DNA from 2 places in the Exiguobacterium sp. SL-10 genome. Region 1 is predicted to be linked to the other one. Evidence: predicted binding sites of a transcription regulator. Region 1 holds the regulator's gene; the other holds the start of a gene.
The links. The regulator Rex, encoded in region 1, represses fermentation and respiration genes when NADH is low (regulators of the CRP and FNR family bind a similar motif). The targets are predictions, from matches to a motif close to TTGTGAAATATTTCACAA.
Positions count from the first base shown of each region.

Region 2: a site for Rex is predicted at 2,046-2,063, ahead of cydD (thiol reductant ABC exporter subunit CydD). Genes of this name have one in related genera too.

Region 1 covers NZ_SJUP01000008.1:8,370-13,671, forward strand. The annotation lists gene EVJ33_RS10000 (ABC-F family ATP-binding cassette domain-containing protein) at 1-1,800, opposite strand, end outside; gene EVJ33_RS10005 (redox-sensing transcriptional repressor Rex) at 1,950-2,606, shown strand; gene EVJ33_RS10010 (twin-arginine translocase TatA/TatE family subunit) at 2,606-2,824, shown strand; gene tatC (twin-arginine translocase subunit TatC) at 2,828-3,616, shown strand; gene EVJ33_RS10020 (hypothetical protein) at 3,759-5,302, shown strand, end outside.
Region 2 covers NZ_SJUP01000005.1:92,688-97,989, forward strand. The annotation lists gene cydC (thiol reductant ABC exporter subunit CydC) at 1-297, opposite strand, end outside; gene cydD (thiol reductant ABC exporter subunit CydD) at 294-2,018, opposite strand; gene EVJ33_RS07555 (Crp/Fnr family transcriptional regulator) at 2,146-2,832, opposite strand; gene EVJ33_RS07560 (glycoside hydrolase family 31 protein) at 2,960-5,302, opposite strand.

The sequences.
Region 1 (5,302 bases):
GACGTCCGGTTCACACAACAGCTGCTCGATCTCCTCGAGACGAGCCTCGTGCCGCTCGATCGTCAGTTCGATTTCCTCGATCCGCTGTTTCATCCGGCGCTCCTCGCGCTGCTGCTCTTTGTCGGCCCGCTGTTTTTTGACGACGACTTGTTTCGTTTCCTCGCGGGCGAGCCGGGCCAGGTCTTCGAGCTCTTCCTTTTTCTCGACGTAATACGAGTAGTCGCCGAGGTACTCATCGATGCCGCTCGGCGTGATCTCTAAGACGCGCGTCGCGAGCCGGTCGATGAAGTACCGGTCGTGCGACACGAACAGGATCGTACCTGGATAGTCGACGAGGGCGTTCTCGAGAATCATCTTCGAGTCGAGATCCAAGTGGTTCGTCGGCTCATCCAAGATGAGCAAGTTCGGTTGCTCGAGTTTCAGTTTGGCGAGCGTCAAACGGGCTCGTTCGCCACCCGACAGTTCATAGACTCGTTTCATGACGTCGTCACCGCTGAACAGGAACTGTCCAAGCAGGTTACGCACTTCTTGTTCGCGCATGAGCGGCCAGTCGTTCCAAATTTCGTCGATGACGCGGTTTTTATCCGACAAGTTCTGTTGCTCCTGGTCGTAGTAGCCGATCTCGACGCCGGCACCGTAGCGGATGTCGCCGGTAAGGGCCGGCTGTTGTTTCGTCAATACTTTCAAGAGCGTCGACTTGCCGACCCCGTTCGGGCCGACGAGGGCGACTGATTCGCCGCGCTGTAGCTGGAAGCGAAGATGTTGGGCAATCGGCTCCTCATAGCCGATGGCGAGGTCACTGCCGCTCAACACGTCGTTCCCGCTTTGGCGTTTGATCGAGAAGGAGAGGACGGCACTGCGCTCGTCACCGTCCGGCGCTTCCATCCGGTCGACTTTCTCGAGACGCTTGCGGACACTCTGCGCCCGTTTCGTCGTCGTCGCCCGGGCGATGTTGCGTTGGATGAAGTCCTGCATCTTGGCGATTTCTTCTTGTTGCGACTCGAACTGCTTCTTCTCTTGTTCGTAGATGGCGGCTTTCTGTTCGAGGTACTTCGTATAGTTCCCGACGAAGCGGCGGCTTCGATGGCGTGACAGCTCATAGACGACCGAGACGACGCGGTCGAGGAAGTAGCGGTCGTGGGAGACGATAAGAACGGCGCCTTTATAGCCGCTCAAATACTTCTCGAGCCAACCGAGCGTCTCGATGTCCAAATGGTTCGTCGGCTCATCTAAGATGAGCAGGTCAGGACTTTGGAGCAGCATCTTCGCGAGTGCGAGACGTGTCCGTTGTCCGCCGGAGAGCGTATCGATGCGGCGTTCGAAGTCGTCCGGATAGAAACGCATCCCGTGAAGGACGGAGCGGATCGTCGCCTCATATTGATAACCACCGCGGTCTTTAAACGTATGCTGTTCTTCATCGTAAGACGACAGGAGGCGCTCATAAGCGGCCGGGTCGTTCAAGATGCGCTCCGAACCCATGTCTTGTTCCATGCGGCGCAGCGTTTTTTCTTGTTCGATCAAATCAGTGAAGACGGTCAGCATCTCATTCCACATCGTCTCATTCGACTCTAACCCTGAGTCTTGGGCGAGATAGCCGATGGTGACATCTTTTGGCTTCATGATATCGCCTGAGTCGTAATTGTATTCCCCGGCGATGACTTTGAGCAGTGTCGACTTACCGGCGCCGTTGCGGCCGACGAGGGCGACGCGTTCGCCTTCTTGAATTTCTAGTTTGACGTTCTCTAAAATCGGCTCGACGCCGAATGATTTCGATAAGTTATTGACTTGCAGTAGGATCAAATGAAAAAACCCCTTTCTCTCTATTTAGTATACTTTATTTCTTCCCCATTTCAGGTATATTCATTGAGTGGTCATGTGAATTCGTTTACAATCAAGGTGTATGACATTAGATTCGTTTGAAACGCGTCGTAAAAAGGAGGCTCTTTCCGTTGAGTCAAAACGAACCAAAGATTCCGCAAGCGACAGCCAAACGGTTGCCACTATACTATCGGTTTATCCAAAGCCTACATTCGTCAGGAAAACAGCGTGTCTCTTCTGCTGAACTGAGCGAGGCGGTCAAGGTCGATTCGGCCACGATCCGTCGCGATTTCTCGTACTTCGGTGCGCTCGGTAAAAAGGGATATGGCTATAACGTACAGTATCTGTTAGACTTTTTCCGTAAGACACTGAATCAGGACGAGATTACGAACGTCGCCTTGGTCGGGGTTGGTCATCTCGGGACAGCTTTCGTCAACTATAACTTCCTTAAAAACAATAACACACATATCGTCGTCGGGTTCGACGCAGACGAGACAAAAGTCGGCACGACGATGTCCGGTGTCCCGATTCATCACGTCGATGAGATGGAACAGATCATGAAGCAAAACAAGATTGACGTCGCCATTTTGACGGTGCCGTCTGCCTATGCACAGCCTGTCGCGGATGACTTGGTCCGCTTCGGCATCAAAGGCATCTTGAACTTCACGCCGGCCAGGCTTACTGTGCCGGATACGGTCCGCGTCCATCATATCGACTTGTCGATCGAACTCCAGTCGCTCATTTACTTTATGCAACACTATCCATCTGCTGAGGGGGTCCATCAATAATGGAATTACTATCATCGTTGCTCGTCGTCGGTATTCCTGGGGGAGCAAGTATCTTCATTATCGCCATCGTCGCGCTCATCATCTTCGGGCCGAAGAAATTGCCTGAATTCGGACGCGCCGCCGGACAGACGCTCCGTGAGTTCAAAAATGCCACGAGTGGTATGATGAACGAACATGACGAGAAAGACAAGAAAGAAATTGAGAAGAAAGAGCAGTAAACGATGAGCCATCAACCTGATCAAGAACGGGCACTGTCCGACCACTTGACAGAGCTGCGGAGACGACTGATGCTGTCGGCATTTGTCGTCTTTGCCTTCTTTTTGATCGCTTTGCCGAGTGTCAAATACGTGCTCGCTTATCTGCAGGCGGACCTCGTCGAACGAGGACTCGAGTTGAACGCCTTTGGGGTCGCGGACCCGCTCATGATTTATTTGAACTTGGCGCTCGTCATCGGTCTCGTCGCGGCTGGTCCGTTTCTACTGTATCAACTGTGGGCGTTTGTCGCACCTGGTCTGCATCCGAACGAGCGGAAAGCGACGCTTGCTTACATTCCAATCATTTCGGTTTTATTCCTCTTCGGTTTGGCGTTCGCCTATTATTGGTTGTTCCCGCTCGTCCTCGATATCTCGACGGACCTCGGGCAAGACCTCGGTCTGACACAAATCATCGGGGCGTCGAACTACTTCACATTCTTGTTGCAACTGACCATCCCATTCGGACTGTTATTCCAGTTACCGGTCGTGACGATGTTTTTGACGCGCATCGGTGTCGTGACGCCGTATTTCCTCTCGAAAATCCGGAAGTACGCCTACTTCGCCTTGTTCGTCGTCGCAGCGTTTATCACGCCGCCGGATTTGACGTCGCACCTCATGGTGTCACTGCCGCTCTTCTTCTTGTACGAGATCAGCTTGTCGATCTCACGCGTGACGTACCGGGGTGTGCTTCGACGTGAGAAAGAGGCGCAAGTGAAAGAACAGATGGATTTGATGAAACAGATGAATGAGAAGTGAACACTACGTCGTGCGACGTGGTGTTTTTTTGTGATTTTAGGGCTATTCAATTTTAAGAAAACGACTTAAAATTAGGAGGGTTAAATCAAAAAATGGATTATTTTTGAAAGTTATGCATTCATAAACAGAAATGAGGAGAGTAATGAAGAAATGGTTATGGAGCATGCTCGTGGTGCTCGTCATGATGGTAGCACCGGGAGTCGAAGTCCGAGCAGAGGATTATGCCAAACCGGAAAGTATTCCGTCAGGAGAAGTCGTAGGAGATAGTGGGTATGTGTGGCGTTCGGGAGATCCGGAGACGCTTGTTCACATCAAGACCGGTGAGGAATATACGTTACCGATTCGCGTGTCTGTTCTTCATAACATTCACGCAATCGGAGACGGTCGATTCATTTTGGAGGGCTGGCAAGAATGGATGGTCTGGAATCCTCACACCGGTTCAAAGACGGTCTTTCCAATTGACGCAGGGAGCGGACTTCATGCGGTCGTAGATATTAATTTGGCAGCAGACACGGTATTGTGGACCGATGACAAGAAGTATGTCACGACATCGCTTTCGGGCAAAATTCTCGGGTCGATTCAGGCGGAAAGTATGTATGAAGCGTATGGACTGCTTGATGATGGAAATGTTCTCGCATTCGTGGACGGTCAAGTGACGAAGCGGACGGTGACGGGTGAGACAATTGAAACACTCGGATCGTATACGGGTCAGGTGAGGGGCGCATCCTCAATCAAGGGATCAAATCAGTGGATTGTAGCAAAAGTAGGGGAATCGGATACACTTTTCATCTTTGATCTCGTAACGAAACAATGGATCGAGAAAGAAGCCCCAAGCGTAAGAAACCTCATATGGAATGACGGCGTCTACTATTTCACGATTCGGAAAATGTACACGACGTTCTATGTTAGTTATAACGTCGCCACAAATGAGTGGCGAGAGGCACCGATTGATGATGTCTTCGTCCAAAAACGTGGATCATGGTACGTCTTTTCTGAGAACCGGTCAGCAGGCTACACGCCCGAGTCATTTTGGAAGGCACCGTGGCAACTGCAGGTCAGTGTGCCGAAAACGACGACTCGCTATGAGGTAGGTCGTCCGTATGACGTCAACGGAACGGCCACGCTCGTCGATGGTACGGCCTTACCGATTCCAGCGACTGAGTTGACGGCACGTTTAGCCTATCAAGACGACCCGTTCGTTTGGGAGCAAGGGAAACTGACGCTACAGACGAATGAATCGTATGACATGATTTTTAAATGGAGCGATTTTGAGCGACGGTTAGATTTATGGGCATCGAAATATGTGCCGCTCACGCTCGACCCGCCAACCGGTGTCTTAGGCCCGATCAGCGGGAAGACGGCTCCGAACACGCCTGTTTTTGTCAGTGTGACGAAAAACTTGTATCAATCGAACTCATCGGATTCGTTGTTGAACTATCAATCGGCGACGGTCCAATCGGATGAATCGGGACGCTATGCGTGGCAACCGGCACGTTGGTTCACACCTGGATCGCGTGTGACTGTGAAAATCGGTAGTGGGTCAGGTGTTTACGCCGATCCGATTGAACTTCAAACGGTCAAAGAGATTGAGGACACATCATCGAACGGCATCTCGGTTCTGACGAAAACGGTCACTTCAGGTGTCACGTTGAAAACGACTCCGAACGCCACGGTGGATGTGTTGAT
Region 2 (5,302 bases), on a different contig from region 1:
GAGCTGACGGTAAAACCGGACCCGCAACTCGCTCAAAATCGTGAATGTCGCTCGGTGCGAGGCCAATCGCTCTTGATAACGTGCACTCGCTCGAACCACACCGAACAGCTTAATCAGAACGACAGGTACCATAAGTGCATAGAGCGGCGGAACGAGCCCCGCCCGAGAGACGAGGTAGCCGCTCGCCGCGAACAAGGCGACAGCCGCGATCCCGGCCACGTAACCAAAGAAGATGGAGAGGACGATATCCTTCTTCTCTCGCATCATCCATTTCGTGATCGTCCAAAGGGAATTCATCCTCTCACTCCTTTCTGTAGCGTGAACAAGTCAGCGTATTGCGGAACGCTGAGCAAGTCGTTATGCGTGCCTTGGGCGATGAGACGTCCTTCGTCCATGAACCAAATCGCATCGGCTTGTTTGATTGTATGCAGGCGATGCGCGACCGTGACGAGCGTCGCGTCGCGCGACAACTCATCGATCGAGCGGCGAACGATTTGTTCGGTCACCAAATCAAGACCTGTCGTCGGTTCATCGAACAAAATGATTCCTGGACGTTTTAAGAAGGCACGGGCTAGGGCGAGCCGTTGCCGTTCGCCTCCGGACAAGCCGTAACCCCCTTCACCGAGCTCGGTATGAATACCGTTCGGCAACTGGTCGATGACATCGGTCAATCCGGCCGCTGTCGCCGCTTTGAAGATGCTTGCCTCGTCCGCCGTCTCACCGAGGGCGATATTATCGGCGACGGTACCGGCGAACAAATAAGGGTTTTGCGAGATATAGCCGATTGTGTCATACCATGACGAATCGGTGTACGTCTCGAGTGGATCTCCGTCCACGAGGACACGTCCGCTGTCAGGTTTGACAAGCCCGGACAACACGTTCAAGACGGTCGTCTTGCCGGACCCGCTCGCCCCGACGAGTGCCACGTGAGCACCGGCAGGAATCACACCGCTTAATGGATACAGCGTGAAACGTCCACCTTCATAAGCGAACGATGCTTCGGCAAGCTCGAGTTCGGGCGTCCGACTCATCAACGTCCGGTCGCCCCACCGTAGTCGCTCATCCGGTGCGTCGAGCGCTTCGAAAATACGATCGGCCGCTCCCATGCTGCCTCGTCCAGTATGGAACGCACCACCGAGGTCTTTAATGGCCAAATAGTATTCCGGGGCCAAGACAAGAATCAAAAAGCCGGAGAAGAACGTCAAGTTCTCCCAGACGACCATTTGTAGCGCCACTTCGAGTGCGACGACGCCCGTGCTGAGCATCGAGATGAACTCGAGCATGAGCCCTGACAAGAACGCCGTCTTCAAGACGACCATCGTCGCGTCACGAAAATCGAGACTGCTCTTCTCGATGGCTTCCGCCTCACGTTCAGTCCGACCGTATAGTTTCAACGTCGTCAGTCCTTGCAAGACGTCCAAAAACTTGCCAGAGAACTGATTCATTTTCTCCATCTGTTCTTCCGACTTCTTCTGCGTCGCAATCCCGATGATGATAAAAAAGATTGGAATGAACGGTGCCGTCACCATCATGATGACGCCCGAGATCCAATGTTGACTGAAGACGACAATAAGAATGAGCAATGGGATAATCGACGTTTGAATGACTTGCGGCCAATATTGGCTGAAGTAGGCATCGACCTCATCGACCGCGTCCATGAAGACGCTGACTTTCTTACCCGACTGACCGGATAATGACGTCTCGATCGGATTCGATGTATAACGGTCGAGCAACTGCAACCGCAGTGACCGTTTCGCCTTCTCCGATAGACTTGCTCCGATCCGTCCTGACATATATCCGAACAAGGCGCGGGTGACAAGCGCGAAGATGAGCCAACCGAGCGTCGGGACGATGCTTTCAAACGATGCATTCTTCAAAAAGACTTGATCGACAATGTCGACAATTAAATACGCTTGCGCCAAAATCGATAAGCCAATCATCACTGCCGCGATGACGAGTCCGACGATATGGCGTTTTTCTGCTAAAGCGAGAGCTTGCAGTCGTTTCACTGCGTTCATCCTTTCTATCAATAAGGAAACTTTTCTTTGTGAGGATTCTCACTAATTATAACTGATGCGCTCTTTCAAGGCGAACGCTTCGCTTAGACACATATGCAAAAGACGCCACGTCCGACACGAGGCGCCATCAAGTCGATTGTTCGAAATATTCGGGATGTCCAATCATCAATTCACGCGCGTCGAATTGAAGCACGTCTTCTTTTCGCAAGCGTGATAAGATGTTCGACACCGTCTCTCGCGATGTGCCCGACAAACGTGAGATTTCGATTGTCGTGAACGGACAACGGACACGCACGCCCTCTGCTTCCGGTTCCCCGAGGTCTTCAATCAAGTAATGGATCGTGTTGAGCACCCGGTCGGTCGCACTCGGCGTGATGATGTCCTGCACCCGTCGTTCGTGCAAATCGAGAATCCGATTCATCTGCCCGACGATATGGAGCAGCATCGATGCGTTCCGAGAGACGAGTTGTTCGAATCGGTCCGTCGGCATATAGATGACCTCGATATCGGTCAACGCCTCCGCCGAATGTTGATAGTACGGTTCCGTCAGCAAACCTCGATACGGAAACAGTTGCTTCGGTTTCAAGTAGTCCGTATATTGATGGGTCGCCGTCTCATTGCTACGTTCAATCTTCACGTAACCGCTAATCAAAAAGTAGATACGTTCTCGGGGATCGCCTTCCATAAATAACAGCTGTCCTTTTCGGTACGTCCGACAATAGACATGGGGCAACAGCACCTCGAGCTCACGCGTGGCACATTTGGCGAACACATCGAGTTGTCGCAAATCGTCTACCGTCCATTTTGGTTTCATGTCGAACCCTCCAATCGATCTTCCCTCTCCTTTTAGTATAGTTGGTTTTAACTTGAAAACGCTTACAAAAACCGACGATTTTCTGACAAAAAAAGAGGGGACAAACCCCCTCCCCACAGCAAGTTATTCAATCGAGCATCAATTCCATGATCGCGTCTTGCAAGTCGCGGTCGAGTTCAAGCGCATGCAAGTCGAACAGCCATGCCTCGAGCCGTGTCTTCGCGGCCGCCGTTCGATATAACCGATCTTTTAAATCATAGGACATTTCGGCACGATCCAAGAAACGATACAAACGATTGAGCCGATGGTCGTTCGTCGTCAGTTCGACCGGGAGCGACACTGTCATCTCCTCATCAATTGAACCGACTTCGAGACGAAGTGTCTGTGTCTCCCGACTATACTCGCCGGAACCGGTCACGCCTCGGAGAAGCAACGTGACGGTACGGTCAGACGGCAAGACGGTACGGTCACCCGTGACGTGGATGTGGAGCTTCCGTTCCTCCCAATCGAGCGTGAACGTCGTCTCAGCGTAAGCACCCGCCTCATAGTCACGATCCGTCCCATTGTCTTCATAAAGCGTGAACGTGTTCGATGCCCCTGGGAAGACGAGTATTTCTAATTCACTCGGGTTATCCGTATCGTTACGTCCCGAATAATGCCGCGCCATCGGGATGATGGCCCCAGCTTTCGCGAACACCGCCTGCTCATCGAGTCCCCGGAACACTCGAATCGACTTCTCGCCCGCATAGCGATGACCGGTAAAGAAGTCGAACCAGTCACCTTTCGGCAACCAGACATTCGTGGCCGCGACGTGGAGCTGTTGGTTCATCGGCTCGACGATCGGCGAAACGATGAGCTCACTGCCGAAGTAATATTCGTTCGGCACTTCATACGCCGCGTCCTCGTCCGGATGTTCGTAGTACATCGGTAAGATGAGCGGCAAGGCATCCGCATGGTTTCGCCAATTCATCGTATAAATGTACGGGATCAATTGATGACGCAGTCGCAAGAACGTCTTCATCGATCGCTCCGCCTCGAGACCGAAGCGCCACGGTTCCTTCCCGTTGAACGTGCTCAACGTCGAGTGTAGCCGCATGATCGGACTGAACACACCGAACGCGACCCAGCGTGCGGCAAGCTCGTCGTCTTTCGAGCCTCGGTAATGGCCACCGATATCGTGGCTCCACCAACCGTAACCGATATTGGCTGCCGTCGCCGTGAAATACGGCTGGAATGCGAGCGATGCCCATGAAATCAACGTATCTCCGGAGAATCCGACCGGATAGCGGTGACTACCGGGTCCCGAGTACCGGGAGAAGATGAGCGGTCGATTGCCATCCCGGGCGATATCGGTGGCGTGATAGTGGTTCAGCATCCAGAGCGGGTCGAGTCCTTCCATTTTCGATGTCGACCCTTGTTGCCAGTCGATCCACCAAAAGTCGACACCGTCGTCTTCATGAGGGTGGTGCATCTGTTCGAAGTAGGCTTGTATGAATCGTTTGTCGGAAAAGTCGAACGGGATGCGGTCGCCGTGGGACGGGTCAAGTCCCATCGCCTCGGCCATCGCCGCATATTGATCTTCGAACGCACGCACGCCGTCTGCCGGGTGCAGGTTCAACGTGACGAGTAGTCCTTCTTGTTTAAGCCACGTCAAGAAACCTTTTGGGTCTGGGAACAAATTCTTGTTCCAAGAGTAGCCCGTCCACCCACTCCCATACTCTTCCGGGACGTCGGTGACGTGCCAGTCCATATCGATGACACTGACCGAGAACGGGATGTCCTCTGTCTTAAACCGACGCATGAGTTCTTTATATTCCGTCTCATCATAGCGCCAATAGCGGCTCCACCAATTGCCGAGCGCTTTCCGCGGTAAGAGCGGCGTCGGACCCGTCAGTTGGTAGAAGTCACGGAGTGCGCGCTTATATTCATGTCCATATCCAAAGTAGTACAAGTCATGGATGTGTTTACGACGCGGTTCGACGAAACGGTCTTCCGTCATGATGAACGAATCAGAGTCATCAATGACGGCATATCCTTGTTTCGAGGCGATTCCCTCACCGAGTTCCGTCGCCCCATCGACGTGGTCGAGCGTTCGCGCCGTCCCTTTCAACGTCCGCTCCGGCCCGTTGAACGTATAGCGGCTATAATACGTACTGAAATTCCCTTTCACATCGACATACAACGTGTTCGGTGCGAACGGCCCTTTCGTATAGTACAGATGGACGTGCTCCGTGATGATTTGTAGCTCCGTCTCGTCCTCGATCACGCGAAACGCTGGAACTTCGAACGCCCGGTTAAAGACGACTTGGGTCGGCCGGTCTTCAAACACCCCATCCTCCGCGTATTCCATCCGAATCAACTGGCTCGTCAGCACCGTGAAGCGATAACAGCTCCCTTGGACGATCGCCCGATCATCTGCCTGCGGTTTCATTTGCTTCGTATAGACGTTCTCCTCTTCAAATAGACGCAT